DNA from 3 places in the Citrobacter enshiensis genome. Region 3 is predicted to be linked to each of the others. Evidence: predicted binding sites of a transcription regulator. Region 3 holds the regulator's gene; each other region holds the start of a gene.
The links. Region 3 encodes PurR, which represses purine synthesis genes. Its sites were predicted from a motif close to CANGCAAACGTTTGCNTG; they were not measured.

Region 1: pyrC (dihydroorotase) is a predicted target of PurR. The motif match lies at 2,382-2,399, and genes of this name have one in related genera.
Region 2: carA (glutamine-hydrolyzing carbamoyl-phosphate synthase small subunit) is a predicted target of PurR. The motif match lies at 1,734-1,751, and genes of this name have one in related genera.

Annotation. Positions count from the first base shown of each region.
Region 1 covers NZ_CP119862.1:2,931,599-2,937,156, forward strand. The annotation lists gene rimJ (ribosomal protein S5-alanine N-acetyltransferase) at 1-196, opposite strand, end outside; gene mdtH (multidrug efflux MFS transporter MdtH) at 432-1,640, shown strand; gene P2W74_RS14245 (lipoprotein) at 1,783-2,343, shown strand; gene pyrC (dihydroorotase) at 2,448-3,494, shown strand; gene dinI (DNA damage-inducible protein I) at 3,570-3,815, shown strand; gene bssS (biofilm formation regulator BssS) at 4,105-4,359, shown strand; gene solA (N-methyl-L-tryptophan oxidase) at 4,473-5,558, shown strand, end outside.
Region 2 covers NZ_CP119862.1:4,076,303-4,081,860, reverse strand. The annotation lists gene rihC (ribonucleoside hydrolase RihC) at 1-391, shown strand, start outside; gene dapB (4-hydroxy-tetrahydrodipicolinate reductase) at 565-1,386, shown strand; gene carA (glutamine-hydrolyzing carbamoyl-phosphate synthase small subunit) at 1,843-2,991, shown strand; gene carB (carbamoyl-phosphate synthase large subunit) at 3,010-5,558, shown strand, end outside.
Region 3 covers NZ_CP119862.1:2,617,004-2,622,561, forward strand. The annotation lists gene sodB (superoxide dismutase [Fe]) at 1-3, shown strand, start outside; gene P2W74_RS12785 (MFS transporter) at 57-1,223, opposite strand; gene cydH (cytochrome bd-I oxidase subunit CydH) at 1,390-1,479, opposite strand; gene purR (HTH-type transcriptional repressor PurR) at 1,776-2,801, shown strand; gene punR (DNA-binding transcriptional activator PunR) at 2,798-3,730, opposite strand; gene punC (purine nucleoside transporter PunC) at 3,843-5,048, shown strand; gene cfa (cyclopropane fatty acyl phospholipid synthase) at 5,342-5,558, shown strand, end outside.

The DNA of each region.
Region 1 (5,558 bases), 310 kb from region 3:
TCATGCTCAGCCGCGCCTGCCAGCCTGACGGATAGCAGTGACTATCATCGCGAATGGGTTCCCAGGGTTTTAAAAAATGACGATTTTCTGCGTAATAATCTGCCAGACGCCAGGCATCACGCTCATGCACTAAACGCACGACCAGGCGGTCGGTTGTTAAGCGCACTTTTGGCACGTTACTGCGATAGCCAAACATTCTATACCCACTCCTTCCCGTAACGTCTTCACACCCCTGATAACGTTACTATACCTGCGGCCACGCACTCTGTGAAAAGTGCAAATAGCCATTTTTTGGATTATTCACACATTTTGATGAAATCTCTCTATCAAGACGGACTCTTGATAAAAAAATATTGTCCCCGCGAGGGTGGGAAAAGCCCCGGCGACACCGCAGAATAGTAGGCGCACATCTTTTTTTCCCGGGAGGGGAAATGTCGCGCGTCTCGCAGGCGAGGAACCTGGGTAAATATTTCCTGCTCATCGATAATATGTTGGTGGTGTTGGGCTTTTTTGTGGTGTTCCCTCTTATTTCCATTCGATTCGTCGATCAAATGGGATGGGCTGCCGTCATGGTGGGGATTGCACTCGGCCTGCGCCAGTTTATTCAACAAGGGTTGGGGATATTTGGCGGGGCCATCGCTGACCGCTTTGGCGCCAAACCGATGATCGTCACCGGCATGCTCCTACGCGCAGCCGGATTCGCCACTATGGGCATTGCCCAGGACCCCTGGCTGTTATGGTTTTCCTGCTTCCTTTCAGGTCTGGGCGGCACACTGTTTGATCCGCCGCGCTCCGCGCTGGTGGTCAAACTGATCCGCCCGGAACAGCGTGGCCGGTTCTTCTCTTTATTGATGATGCAGGACAGTGCGGGCGCGGTGATTGGCGCATTACTCGGCAGTTGGCTGTTACAGTATGATTTTCGGCTGGTCTGCGCGACTGGCGCGGTGTTGTTTATTCTCTGCGCCGCGTTCAACGCCTGGCTGCTCCCAGCCTGGAAGCTTTCCACCGTGCGTATCCCCGTCCGTGAAGGGATGGGGCGCGTCATGCGGGACAAACGGTTTGTCACCTATGTTCTGACGCTGGCAGGGTATTACATGCTGGCGGTTCAGGTGATGTTAATGCTGCCCATCATGGTCAATGATATTGCAGGTTCCCCGGCCGCCGTGAAATGGATGTACGCCATTGAAGCGTGCCTGTCACTGACCCTGCTCTACCCCATTGCGCGGTGGAGTGAAAAACGTTTTCGTCTCGAACACCGGTTGATGGCTGGCCTGTTATTAATGTCGCTCAGTATGCTGCCTATTGGACTGGTGAGTGATTTGCAGCAACTCTTCACACTGATTTGCATATTCTATATCGGTTCAATTATTGCGGAACCCGCCCGTGAAACGCTCAGCGCGTCATTGTCCGATGCGCGTGCGCGCGGCAGTTATATGGGCTTTAGCCGTCTGGGACTCGCCATTGGCGGGGCGATTGGCTATATCGGCGGCGGCTGGTTGTTCGATATGGGAAAAGTAATGGCCCGACCCGAACTGCCCTGGATAATGCTAGGGATTATCGGCGTTATCACCTTTCTGGCATTGGGATGGCAATTTAGCCATAAACGTACCCCGAACGGAATGCTGGAGCCAGAAGCCTGATCGCTTCGCGGCTCGCTGCTGAAAAAACGGCCGTTGCATCGGGTGGCCGTTATTTCAGTTTTTTCTGCTGGCGCGTTGCGTGCTGGTGCCACATGCTGCTTTGTGTCAGGATTACAACACGGGCATCATGTTGAGGAACCCCATGAAAAAGATTTTTTTTGCCGCTGCGTTATTAGTTAGCGGCCTGTTGGTTGGCTGTAATCAGCTCACACAGTACACGATCAGTGAACAAGAAATTAACCAGGCACTGGAGAAACGGAATAACTTTTCCAAAGATATTGGCTTACCCGGCGTTGCCGACGCGCATATTGTGCTGTCCAATCTGAGCAGCCAGATCGGTCGGGAAGAGCCCAATAAAGTGACGCTTACCGGCGATGCCAATCTGGACATGAGTTCCTTGTTTGGCAATCAAAAAGCCACCATGAAACTGAAGCTGAAAGCGTTGCCGGTCTTTAACAAAGAGAAAGGCGCCATTTTCCTGCAAGAGATGGAAGTGGTGGACGTCACGGTCACGCCAGAGAAAATGCAGCCGGTATTACAAACGCTGATGCCGTATCTCAACCAGTCGCTGCGCAATTATTTTAATCAGCAACCTGCCTACGTTCTGCAAGAAGACAGCAGCAAAGGCGAAGCGCTGGCGAAAAAATATGCCAAAGGGATTGAGGTGAAACCGGGTGAAATCGTCATCCCGTTCACCAATTAACATTCCGGGGGCGCATTAGCGCCCTTTTTTTTCGTGCAAACGAAAACGTTTCCGCATATCCTTTGTTTCCGGCAAAAAGACCATCCCTCAGCCGGAGCATATTGATGACAGCACCATCCCAGGTTTTAAAGATCCGCCGCCCAGACGACTGGCACGTTCACCTTCGCGATGGCGACATGTTAAAAACAGTCGTGCCCTACACCAGTGAAACCTATGGTCGCGCGATCGTGATGCCGAACCTGGCGCCGCCCGTCACCACCGTTGACGCGGCCATCGCTTACCGCCAGCGTATTCTTGATGCGGTACCGCAAGGACACGCATTCACACCGTTGATGACCTGCTATCTCACGGACACCCTGGATCCCAATGAGCTTGAGCGCGGATTCCATGAAGGCGTTTTCACCGCCGCAAAACTCTACCCGGCCAATGCCACCACCAACTCAAGCCACGGGGTTACGTCCACCGACGCTATCATGCCCGTTCTTGAGCGCATGGAAAAACTGGGGATGCCGCTGCTGGTACACGGCGAAGTCACCCATGCGGAGATCGACATTTTCGATCGCGAGGCTCGCTTTATCGACAGCGTTATGGAGCCTTTGCGCCAGCGCCTGACGGCGCTCAAAGTGGTCTTCGAGCACATTACGACCAAAGATGCGGCAGAGTATGTTCGCGACGGCAACGAACTGCTGGCGGCCACGATTACGCCTCAGCATTTGATGTTTAACCGCAACCACATGCTGGTCGGCGGCATTCGCCCGCACCTGTACTGTTTGCCGATCCTCAAACGCAATGTCCACCAGCAGGCATTGCGTGAACTGGTTGCCAGCGGTTTTAGCCGCGCTTTCCTGGGAACAGACTCGGCACCGCACGCGCGTCATCGTAAAGAGACCAGCTGTGGCTGCGCGGGCTGCTTTAACGCCCCAACGGCGCTCGGCAGCTATGCGACCGTCTTCGAGGAGATGAATGCGTTACAGCACTTTGAAGCTTTTTGCTCACTCAACGGTCCGCAGTTCTATGGTTTGCCCGTCAACGACACCTACGTTGAACTGGTACGGGAAGAACAGCACATTCCAGAAAGCATCGCCCTGACAGACGATACGCTGGTGCCTTTCCTCGGCGGTGAAACGGTACGCTGGTCGGTGAAAAAATAAAAAAAACGTGGCCAACTGTTGTCAGCGGAATATTTTAACTGTATAAACATCCAGTATATTCAACAGGGGGCCATTATGCGTATTGAAGTCACCATTGCAAAAACTTCTCCTTTACCTGCTGGCGCGATAGACGCGCTGGCCGGTGAACTCTCCCGTCGTATTCACCACCATTTTCCGGATAACGAAGGCAACGTCACCGTTCGCTATGCCGCCGCAAACAATTTGTCGGTCATTGGCGCGACAAAAGAGGATAAAGAGCGCATCAGCGAAATTCTGCAAGAAACGTGGGAAAGCGCAGATGACTGGTTTATCAACGAATAATAAATGATATGCAGTAATGTTCATTTTGCCGGGTCGCCCCGGCTTTTTTTATTTGCGCAACTGTTCGGATTTTAAGCTATTCCTCATCTTAAATGCACTATATGCCAATAAAGCATGAACAATATGCTGTTTTATTGTTCATCCAATTCTTAAAAAGCAGAAATTTGTGCTGCTCCCTCTTTAAATTTTCAGTGAATACCCTTATTTATTGATATACTGAAATTGCTTCAGATAAAACACGCATTGAACCTCGAAAACCGTTGTCTAGTAACACGTATTAGGGGGCATGATGGAAAAGAATAATGAAGTCATTCAGACTCATCCGCTCGTAGGGTGGGACATCAGCACCGTTGATAGCTATGATGCGCTGATGCTGCGTTTGCACTACCAGACCCCGAATCGCCCTGACCCGAATGGAACTGAAGTTGGTCAGACGCTCTGGTTAACCACTGATGTTGCCAGACAATTTATTTCGATTTTAGAAGCAGGAATCGCCAAAATTGAATCTGGCGATTACCAGGTAAATGAATATCGTCGTCATTAACGTGACGAGAACCTCCTCTCAAAGGCACCTTCACGGTGCCTTTTTTATTTCCAGGTTGAATAACGCCGGTCAGTTATTTACCCTGCAATAATCGTGATAGCAGAGAGAAGCTGATGAACTACGATTTAATCATTATTGGCAGCGGTTCCGTGGGTGCGGCCGCCGGATATTATGCCACTCGCGCCGGCTTAAAGGTGCTGATGACCGATGCGCACATGCCGCCACATCAGCAGGGTAGCCACCACGGCGATACCCGATTAATGCGCCATGCCTACGGCGAAGGCGAAAAATACGTTCCGCTGGTGCTGCGGGCACAAGCGCTGTGGGACGAACTTTCAACGCTCAATGAAGAGCCCGTTTTTGTACGCTCAGGGGTTATCAATCTCGGCCCTTCCGACTCCACCTTTCTGGCCAATGTGGCGCACAGCGCGCAACAGTGGCAGTTGAACGTCGAGCAACTGGACGCCGCCGCGATGATGGCCCGCTGGCCTGAGATCCGCGTACCGGAAAACTACATCGGCCTGTTTGAGGCAGATTCCGGGTTTCTGCGCAGCGAGTTAGCCATTAAAGCCTGGGTTCGCCTGGCGGAAGAAGCCGGCTGCGCGCAACTCTTTAACTGCCCTGTCTCTGCCATTCATCATCATGATGACGGCGTGACGGTAGTGACCGCCGATGGGGAGTATCACGCGAAGAAAGCGCTGGTCAACGCCGGTACCTGGGTTCAGTCGCTGATCCCCGAACTGCCTATCCAACCCGTGCGGAAAGTGTTCGCATGGTATCAAGCGGATGGTCGCTATAGTGTCAAAAATAACTTCCCGGCGTTTACCGGCGAATTGCCTAATGGCGATCAATATTACGGTTTTCCTGCCGAAAATGACGAGCTGAAAATCGGTAAGCATAATGGTGGCCAGCTGATTCACTCTCCGGATGAGCGTAAACCGTTTGCTGCCGTCGCCAGCGATGGTTCAGAAGCCTTCCCATTCCTGCGCGCTATTCTGCCGGGCGTGGGCTGTTGTCTGCACGGTGCTTCCTGCACGTACGACAACTCCCCTGACGAAGATTTTATTATCGACACTCTGCCAGGGCACGAAAACACGCTGATTATCACCGGACTCAGCGGTCATGGTTTCAAGTTTGCCTCTGTGCTGGGAGAGATTGCAGCTGATTTTGCTCAGGATAAACCCTCTGCCTTTGACCTG
Region 2 (5,558 bases), 1.5 Mb from region 3:
TGTATTCCAGAGTGGAATAGAGATTGTGATGTGCGGGCTGGATGTCACGAATCAGGCCATGCTGACGCCGGAGTATCTGGACGCGTTACCCACTCTGAATCGTACCGGAAAGATGCTGCACGCCCTGTTCAGTCACTATCGCAGCGGAACAATGAGCACTGGCGTGCGGATGCACGACCTGTGCGCCATTGCCTGGCTGGTTCGCCCGGATCTGTTTACCGTCAAGCCGTGCTTCGTCGCGGTAGAAACTCAGGGGGAATATACCGCCGGAACAACCGTTGTGGATATTGAGGGACGGATGAACAGACCGGCAAATGCGCAGGTCGCCCTCGATATCGATGCTATTGGTTTCCAGCAGTGGGTTGCAGACGTGCTGGCATTGGCGCCGTAAATCCAAGTCTATATAACGGTATGGTGCGACTTATTCCGATGCATCATGCCTTTTACTGATATCTCACCCTGTTTATCATTAAATTCTAATTATCGACGTTTTTGGCTAGCGGTGCGGCAGCGCGCTGGTTAATCTGAAAACGATTTACGCAAAATTAACAAAAGAGAATAGCTATGCATGATGCACATATCCGCGTTGCCATCGCGGGAGCCGGTGGACGCATGGGACGCCAGTTGATTCAGGCGACACTGAGCATGGAAGGCGTTCAACTGGGCGCAGCGTTGGAGCGGGAAGGTTCCTCATTGCTGGGCAGCGATGCCGGTGAACTGGCGGGCGCCGGAAAGTGCGGTGTTACCGTACAAAGCAGCCTTGATGCCATCAAAGACGATTTTGATGTATTCATTGATTTTACCCGCCCGGAAGGGACGCTGACGCATCTGGCCTTTTGCCGCCAGCACGGCAAAGGCATGGTGATCGGCACGACCGGGTTTGACGAGGCCGGTAAGCAGGCTATTCGCGACGCCGCTCAGGAGGTAGGGATTGTGTTTGCGGCGAACTTTAGCGTGGGCGTCAACGTTATGCTGAAGCTTCTCGAAAAAGCGGCAAAAGTAATGGGCGACTACGCCGACATTGAAATTATTGAAGCGCACCATCGTCATAAAGTGGATGCGCCGTCAGGTACAGCACTGGCGATGGGGGAAGCGATTGCCCATGCGCTGGACAAAGATCTTAAAGACTGCGCCGTCTACAGCCGGGAAGGCTATACCGGTGAGCGTGTGCCGGGCACGATTGGTTTTGCTACCGTGCGTGCGGGGGACATTGTGGGTGAACATACCGCGATGTTTGCCGATATTGGCGAGCGCGTTGAGATCACGCATAAGGCATCCAGTCGCATGACATTTGCTAACGGAGCCGTAAAATCGGCAATTTGGTTAAAATGCAAATCAAATGGTCTTTTTGATATGCGAGATGTGCTTAATTTAAATAATTTATAAGCATAAGTTACCCTTAGTGATGTGGTCATTGTAGTCATAATTTATTGATTACATAGGGCAATATTTTATTGCCCTTTTATTTTATTGCTTTTGTCATGTACTTTTAACCAATTCCTCATAATATCGTGTTTTTATCTTTGTTTTTGTTGGTTTTATGTAAATTTTGACCAAATGGTCTACTTTTTTCATCTTGATAATGTTTTTTCATGCTCTTTCTGCCGCGCAAGCGTTTCCCGACGTGACTTAGCTGATCTTTTTGCCTGTTAAATCACGTGATTTATCCCAGTGACTCAAAATAATAATAAAAATTCCCCTTTCAGGTAGACTTTTGTCCGGTCTGTCTCTAGAATGCCGCCGTTTGCCAGAAATACATGGGTAAGCAAATTTGCATTGATTCATGCAGTCATAATGAATTAATATGCAAATAAAGTGAGTGAATATTCTCTGGAGGGTGTTTTGATTAAGTCAGCGCTATTGGTTCTGGAAGACGGAACCCAGTTTCACGGTCGGGCCATAGGGGCAACAGGTTCGGCGGTTGGGGAAGTCGTTTTCAATACTTCAATGACCGGTTATCAAGAAATCCTCACTGATCCTTCCTATTCTCGCCAAATCGTCACTCTTACTTATCCCCATATCGGTAATGTCGGCACCAATGAAGCCGATGCAGAATCCTCTCAGGTACATGCGCAAGGTCTGATTATTCGCGACCTGCCGCTGATTGCCAGCAACTACCGCAATACCGAAGACCTCTCTTCTTACCTGAAGCGCCATAACATCGTGGCGATTGCCGATATCGATACCCGTAAGCTGACGCGTCTGCTGCGCGAGAAGGGCGCACAGAACGGCTGCATCATCGCGGGTGATAATCTGGATGCGGCACTGGCGCAGGAAAAAGCGAAAGCCTTCCCTGGCCTGAACGGGATGGACCTGGCGAAAGAAGTGACCACAGCGGAAGCCTATAGCTGGACGCAGGGGAGCTGGACGCTTTCAGGCGAACTGCCAGAAGCGAAAAAAGAGGAAGAACTGCCGTTCCATGTGGTGGCGTATGACTACGGCGCTAAACGCAACATTCTGCGTATGCTGGTAGATCGCGGCTGTCGCCTGACAGTGGTGCCAGCGCAGACCTCTGCAGAAGACGTTCTGAAAATGAACCCGGACGGCATTTTCCTCTCTAACGGCCCTGGCGACCCGGCGCCGTGTGACTATGCTATTACCGCGATTCAGAAATTCCTCGAAACCGACATTCCGGTGTTCGGTATCTGCCTCGGCCATCAGCTACTGGCGCTGGCAAGCGGTGCGAAAACCATCAAGATGAAGTTTGGCCACCACGGCGGCAACCATCCGGTCAAAGATATTGATAACAATACCGTGATGATTACTGCCCAGAACCACGGTTTTGCGGTTGATGAGGCGTCGATGCCTGCCAATCTGCGCGTGACGCATAAATCCCTGTTTGACCACACCCTGCAAGGTATCCATCGCACCGACAAACCGGCGTTTAGCTTCCAGGGACACCCGGAAGCCAGCCCAGGCCCGCACGATGCCGCGCCACTGTTCGATCACTTTATCGAACTTATCGAGCAATACCGTAAGACCGCTAAATAATCAGGAGCCGAGAAGACAATGCCAAAACGTACAGATATAAAAAGCATCCTGATCCTTGGCGCTGGTCCGATTGTTATCGGCCAGGCCTGCGAATTTGACTACTCCGGCGCACAGGCCTGTAAAGCCCTGCGTGAAGAGGGTTACCGCGTTATTCTGGTGAACTCTAACCCGGCGACCATCATGACCGACCCGGAAATGGCCGATGCCACCTACATCGAGCCGATTCACTGGGAAGTGGTGCGCAAAATCATCGAGAAAGAGCGTCCGGACGCCGTACTGCCGACCATGGGCGGCCAGACAGCGCTGAACTGCGCGCTGGAACTGGAGCGTCAGGGCGTACTGGAAGAGTTCGGCGTGACCATGATTGGCGCGACAGCTGATGCGATTGATAAAGCGGAAGACCGCCGTCGCTTCGACATTGCGATGAAGAAAATCGGTCTCGACACCGCGCGCTCGGGTATCGCTCACACGATGGAAGAAGCGCTGGCGGTTGCCGCTGACGTCGGCTTCCCTTGCATCATCCGACCTAGCTTCACCATGGGCGGCACCGGCGGCGGTATTGCCTATAACCGCGAAGAGTTCGAAGAAATTTGCGAACGCGGGCTGGATCTTTCCCCCACCAACGAACTGCTGATTGATGAGTCGCTGATTGGCTGGAAAGAGTACGAGATGGAAGTGGTGCGTGATAAAAACGACAACTGCATCATCGTCTGCTCTATCGAAAACTTCGACGCCATGGGCATTCATACCGGTGACTCCATCACCGTAGCGCCAGCGCAGACGCTGACCGATAAAGAATACCAAATCATGCGTAACGCCTCGATGGCGGTACTGCGTGAAATCGGCGTGGAAACCGGCGGTTCTAACGTCCAGTTTGCGGTGAACCCGAAAAACGGTCGCCTGATTGTCATCGAAATGAACCCGCGTGTATCCCGCTCCTCGGCGCTGGCGTCGAAAGCGACCGGCTTCCCGATTGCTAAAGTGGCGGCGAAACTGGCGGTAGGTTACACCCTCGATGAGCTGATGAACGACATTACCGGCGGACGTACTCCGGCCTCGTTCGAGCCTTCCATCGACTACGTTGTGACCAAAATTCCTCGCTTCAACTTCGAGAAATTTGTGGGCGCGAACGACCGTCTGACCACCCAGATGAAATCTGTCGGTGAAGTGATGGCGATTGGCCGCACCCAGCAGGAATCCCTGCAGAAAGCGCTGCGCGGTCTGGAAGTGGGCGCGATGGGCTTTGACCCGAAAGTGAGCCTGGATGACCCGGAAGCGCTGACCAAAATCCGCCGTGAGCTGAAAGACGCGGGCGCTGAGCGTATCTGGTACATCGCTGACGCCTTCCGCGCTGGCCTGTCTGTCGACGGCGTGTTTAACCTGACCAATATCGACCGCTGGTTCCTGGTGCAAATTGAAGAGCTGGTGCGCCTGGAAGAGAAAGTGGCGGAAGTGGGCATTAACGGCCTCGACGCGGACTTCCTGCGCCAGTTGAAGCGCAAAGGTTTTGCCGATGCGCGTCTGGCTAAACTGGCCGGCGTTCGCGAAGCGGAAATCCGCAAGCTGCGCGACCAGTTCAACCTGCACCCGGTTTACAAGCGTGTGGACACCTGCGCCGCAGAATTCGCCACCGACACCGCGTACATGTACTCCACGTATGAAGATGAGTGCGAAGCGAATCCGAATCAGGATCGCGACAAGATCATGGTGCTGGGCGGCGGTCCAAACCGTATCGGCCAGGGGATCGAGTTCGACTACTGCTGCGTACACGCCTCGCTGGCGCTGCGCGAAGACGGTTACGAGACCATCATGGTCAACTGTAACCCGGAAACGGTCTCTACCGACTACGACACCTCTGACCGTCTCTACTTTGAGCCGGTAACTCTGGAGGATGTGCTGGAAATCGTCCGCGTCGAGAAGCCGAAAGGCGTTATCGTACAGTACGGTGGTCAGACGCCGCTGAAACTGGCGCGTGCGCTGGAAGCGGCGGGCGTACCGGTTATCGGTACCAGCCCGGATGCGATTGACCGTGCGGAAGACCGTGAGCGCTTCCAGAAAGCCGTTGACCGTCTGAAGCTGAAACAACCGGCGAACGCCACCGTAACCGCCATTGAGATGGCCGTTGAGAAGGCGAAAGAGATTGGCTACCCGCTGGTAGTGCGCCCGTCCTACGTACTGGGCGGCCGTGCGATGGAAATCGTCTACGATGAAGCCGACCTGCGTCGCTACTTCCAGACGGCAGTCAGCGTTTCTAACGATGCGCCGGTGCTGTTGGACCGCTTCCTGGACGATGCTATTGAAGTGGATGTGGATGCTATCTGCGACGGCGAGATGGTGCTGATTGGCGGCATTATGGAGCACATCGAACAGGCTGGCGTTCACTCCGGTGACTCCGCCTGCTCGCTGCCTGCTTACACTCTGAGCCAGGAAATCCAGGACGTGATGCGCCAGCAGGTGCAGAAACTGGCCTTCGAACTGCAGGTTCGCGGCCTGATGAACGTTCAGTTCGCGGTGAAAGACAACGAAGTCTACCTGATTGAAGTCAACCCGCGCGCGGCGCGTACCGT
Region 3 (5,558 bases):
TAAATAAGACAACGCAGAAGGTATCCCTTCTGCGTTTTTATTTTTAACTCACTCGATCAGTTGGCGACATATGCCGTTTCAGGCTGCCTTCTCGCTGAAACAAAGACCAGCAATAACGCCAGCCCTGCCACGATAGCTCCCATCACCGGAACAAAGCTATACCCCAGACCGCCAGAAATCACTGCCCCGCCTGCCGCCGCGCCTAACGCATTGCCAAGGTTAAAGGCCCCGATATTCACCGACGAGGACAACCCCGGCGCTTCACTGGCAACACGCATCACGCGCATCTGCAAAGGCGGAACGACGGCAAATGTCGCCGCCCCCCACACCACCATACTGAACGCAGCGCCCAGATCATTGCGTGCAAGGAAAGGAATGGCCAGCATGATAACCACCAGCAGCAGTAAGAAACCTTTCAGAGTACCGTTGACGGATCGATCGGCCAGTTTGCCGCCTAAATAGTTGCCGATCGAGAATCCAACGCCGATCAGCACTAACATCGCGGTCACGAAGGCCGGCGTGGCATGAGCGATGTTTTGCAGAACGGGTGAAATATAGGTGTAGAGGGTAAACATGGCCCCTGCGCCCAGTACGGTGGTGAGCAGTGCAGAAAGCACCTGCGGGCGTAACAAGACAGCCAGTTCTTTACGCACGTCCGGCCGTTCCCCTGCACCGCCTTTCGGCAGAGAGAAGAACAAACTGAGCATGGCAATCACACCCAGCCCTGCGGTCGCTAAAAAGGACATCCGCCAGCCAATGGTTTCCCCAAGCCATGTGGCAGCAGGCACGCCGCCAATGTTCGCAATGGTTAACCCCATAAACATTGTCGCCACGGCGCTGGCCTGCTTATGTTTTGGCACCACACTTGCCGCCACGACCGAACCCAACCCGAAAAAGGCACCGTGATTAAGGCTGGTCAAAATGCGCGATAACATTAAGGTGGTGTAATCCGGCGCAATGGCCGACAGGACGTTGCCCAGCGTAAAAATGGCCATCAGAAAAATCAGCGCATTACGACGAGCGCGGTGCGACAGCAACAGGGTCATTAACGGCGCGCCCACCATCACCCCCACCGCATAAGCGCTGATGAGCATCCCGGCGGCGGGAATGGAGACGTTCACGCCATGAGCAATGACGGGCAACAGGCCCATCGGAGAGAATTCCGTGGTCCCAATACCGAATGCGCCAATCGCAAGCGCCAGTAAGGGGTAATTAATTTTCATACATCGACTCCGCTGCACCGTGCCGCGAAGCGACACCCGATAAGAGCCAAAAGCATGACATCAATCACAAAAAGAATAAAGTTAACAGAATGGCAAAAGACTTTTGCCGATTTAGTAACAATGAAGGGGCAACGAAATGAGGGAGAGCACGCTCCCTCACGGTAAATCAGTGCAGTGCTGCGGTCAGACCACCCGCTACGATCAGACCCAGAACAATAAGAGTGGTTATTAACGAAAACTTCAGATCGGTGCTCATCAAATTTGCTCCTTTTTATTTCCACACAAAAAGTGATATTGCGCATTTTTACACACTTGGATGTAAAAATCTCCCAGGATTTATATTGATAACCACTTTTAACTCTTCCCCTTTTCGTCAAGATCAGACAAAATTCCACGCTTACTTGATTAGCGTACCGGCCATTGACCCCCTCCTGACGTTTCGTGTCGTTTTCCCGGCGTGCCGCAACCCTGATGTTGCGATAAGGGTGTGTAAAGGCAAACGTTTACCTACAGTATTTTCAGGAGTTTGGATATGGTCTGGAGTGAAATGTAATGGCAACAATTAAAGATGTAGCGAAGCGAGCAAACGTTTCCACTACAACCGTATCACATGTAATTAACAAAACGCGTTTTGTCGCAGAAGAGACACGTAATGCCGTCTGGGCTGCCATCAAAGAACTGCACTACTCCCCGAGTGCGGTCGCCCGCAGCCTGAAGGTGAACCACACCAAATCTATCGGCCTGCTGGCAACCAGCAGTGAAGCCGCTTATTTTGCTGAGATTATTGAAGCCGTTGAGAAGAACTGCTTCCAGAAAGGCTATACCCTGATCCTTGGCAATGCCTGGAATAATCTCGAAAAACAGCGGGCCTATCTTTCCATGATGGCGCAAAAGCGTGTGGATGGCCTGCTGGTCATGTGTTCGGAATATCCGGAGTCTCTGCTTTCCATGCTTGAAGAGTATCGCCATATTCCGATGGTGGTGATGGATTGGGGCGAAGCGAAAGCCGACTTTACCGATACGGTCATTGATAACGCTTTCGAAGGCGGTTATATGGCCGGTCGTTATCTGGTGGAGCGCGGTCATCGTGAAATCGGCGCCATTCCCGGCCCGATGGAGCGCAACACCGGCGCTGGCCGCCTGGCGGGCTTTATGAAGGCGATGGACGAAGCACTGATAAAAGTCCCGGAAGACTGGATTGTGCAGGGCGATTTTGAACCCGAGTCAGGTTATCGTGCAATGCAGCAGATCCTCTCTCAGTCCCATCGCCCGACCGCGGTATTTTGCGGTGGCGACATCATGGCAATGGGGGCGCTCTGTGCTGCCGATGAAATGGGCTTGCGGGTACCGCAGGATATTTCGGTGATCGGTTATGACAATGTGCGTAACGCGCGCTATTTCACACCCGCACTGACCACCATTCACCAGCCTAAAGACTCACTTGGCGAAACGGCCTTTAATATGCTGTTAGACCGTATCGTGAATAAGCGTGAAGAGTCGCAGTCCATTGAAGTCCATCCGCGCCTGATCGAACGTCGTTCGGTTGCTGATGGTCCGTTCCGCGACTATCGTCGTTAAGCCTCCTCTGCGGGAACCTCTTCAGGTTCTCGCAGCCACTCTTTGTTCAGCGTTTCACTGTCGCCTAAATACTCCAGCAACCAGGCTAAGGCGGGCGACGTATCATTTTGCTGCCAGGTCAGGCAACATGCCGCATCCGGGAACGGATTCTCCAGGGTTAACGCAACCCATTTGCCACTGTCGAGCCACGGTTTTGCAAAATGCGTGGGCACCATACCGACGCATAACCCGGCGGAAAGACAGGTTGCTGACGACTCCCAATCCGGTACGATCACGCGCTTTTGGTTGTCCAGCAGCCAGGTTATGCGTTTAGGCAGTGTCCGTGACGTGTCTTCACGGACCAGCGACGGCCAGTTGCGCAACGTATCATCACTCAAGGGACCGGGCATCGCCGCCAGGGGATGATGACTTGCCACCACGCAGCTCCAGCTCAACATTCCCATATCGCGAAAGGTATAGCGCCCCCCTACGGGGATCGCCTGCGTCGCACCAATAGCCAGTTCCACGCGTCCGTCGGAAAGCGCATCCCAGACGCCGTTGAACACCTCCTGAGAAACGACCAGCTCAACGTCATCAAAGTGGCGGTAGAAATCGACAATCATCTGCCGGGTGCGTTCTGGCCGCACAATATTGTCTACCGCGATAGGCAGTTGCCCTCGCCAACCGTTCGCAATCTGTTGGCACTGCTGGCGGGTGATCTGCATTTTTTTGATAACAGAGCGGCCTTCTTTTAAAAACCAGGCACCGGCAGGCGTCAATTCCACATCCCGATGGCGTCGTTCAAACAAGGGCACCGCCAGCCACTCTTCCAGTTGACGTACGGTGTAGCTCACTGCAGAAGGCACGCGATGCAGCTCCTGGGCGGCGGAACTGAAGCTGCCATTGCGCGCGACAGCATCAACAACTTCAAGGGAATATTCTGACCACATATTCTGCCTACAAAAAATTTGAATTCAGTAGACAAATATTAGCGTTTCACAACGGGAATTTCACTCCCTACACTCTGCGGCAATGTCTTACTGATAAAAAAGAGAATGTAATATGCAACCGGGAAAAGGTTTTTTAGTCTGGCTGGCGGGTCTCAGCGTACTGGGTTTTCTGGCAACAGATATGTACTTACCTGCATTTGCTGCAATTCAGGCCGATTTGCAAACACCGGCCTCTGCCGTCAGCGCCAGTCTGAGCCTGTTCTTAGCCGGATTCGCCATCGCACAACTCGCCTGGGGTCCGCTGTCCGATCGCTACGGTCGTAAGCCCATATTATTGGTCGGCTTGTCGATCTTCGCCCTGGGAAGTCTGGGTATGCTGTGGGTAGAAAGTGCAACGGGCTTGCTGGTTCTGCGCTTTATCCAGGCCATTGGCGTGTGTGCTGCTGCGGTTGTCTGGCAGGCACTGGTGACGGATTACTACCCGTCGCAAAAAGTTAACCGTATTTTTGCCACCATCATGCCATTGGTCGGGTTGTCGCCTGCGCTTGCGCCGCTGTTAGGTAGCTGGATCCTCGCGCATTTTTCCTGGCAGGCCATTTTCGCCACGCTGTTTGTGATTACGCTGATCCTGATGTTGCCCGCCCTGCGTTTAAAACCCACCGCAAAAGCACGTGACGATAGCCAGGATAAACTGACGTTCACCACCCTGCTGCGTTCGAAAGCCTATCGCGGGAACGTGCTGATTTACGCTGCCTGTTCCGCAAGCTTCTTCGCATGGTTAACCGGTTCGCCGTTCATCCTTAACGAAATGGGTTATAGCCCCGCAGTGATTGGTCTCAGTTATGTTCCGCAAACCATCGCCTTCCTGATCGGTGGCTACGGTTGCCGTGCGGCGTTACAAAAATGGCAGGGACAACAACTGTTACCCTGGTTATTGGTCATCTTCGCATTGAGCGTCATCGCCACCTGGGCGACCAGTTTTATTCACCATGTCTCGCTGACCGAAATTCTGATCCCCTTCTGTGTCATGGCTATTGCCAACGGCGCGATCTACCCTATTGTTGTGGCTCAGGCATTGCGTCCATTCCCACAAGCCACCGGGCGTGCCGCAGCATTGCAGAACACGCTGCAGTTGGGTCTCTGTTTCCTGGCCAGTCTGGTTGTCTCCTGGTTAATCAGCACACCGTTGCTGACCACCACCAGCGTCATGTTATCAACGGTCGCTCTCGCAGGATTAGGGTATTGGATGCAGTTGCAGGCGAGTGAGTCAACGCATCACACCTCCCACTCTGAGATGGCGCACAACGATTCGTACTAAAAATAACGTTAATAGCCACTCATTAGCTTGCTAACATTTTTGGGTTGTTTCACCGATTGTTGAAGCCTATACTCATTTTTGGCTGTTATATAAATACGATAAATATTGCGATCTAACGGGAGCCGGAGCGCTCCCGATTAACCAAGGAATGGCCTTTTCGGCAAGGGTTCTCCCTTCCTCTGTTCTACGTCGGATTATAGGCTCGCGGACTTTATCCGTGAGATTTCTCACATAGCCCAAAAAGCGTCTACGCTGTTTTAAGGTTCTGATCACCGACCAGTGATGGAGAAACTATGAGTTCATCGTGTATAGAAGAAGTCAGTGTACCGGATGATGACTGGTACCGTATCACCAACGAATTACTGAGCCGTGCGGGCGTTGCTATCAACGGTCCTGCCCCGGCTGATATTCAAATCAAAAACCCCGATTTTTTCAAACGCGTATTGCAGGAAGGATCGCTGGGTTTAGGTGAAAGCTACATGGATGGCTGGTGGGAGTGCGAACGGCTGG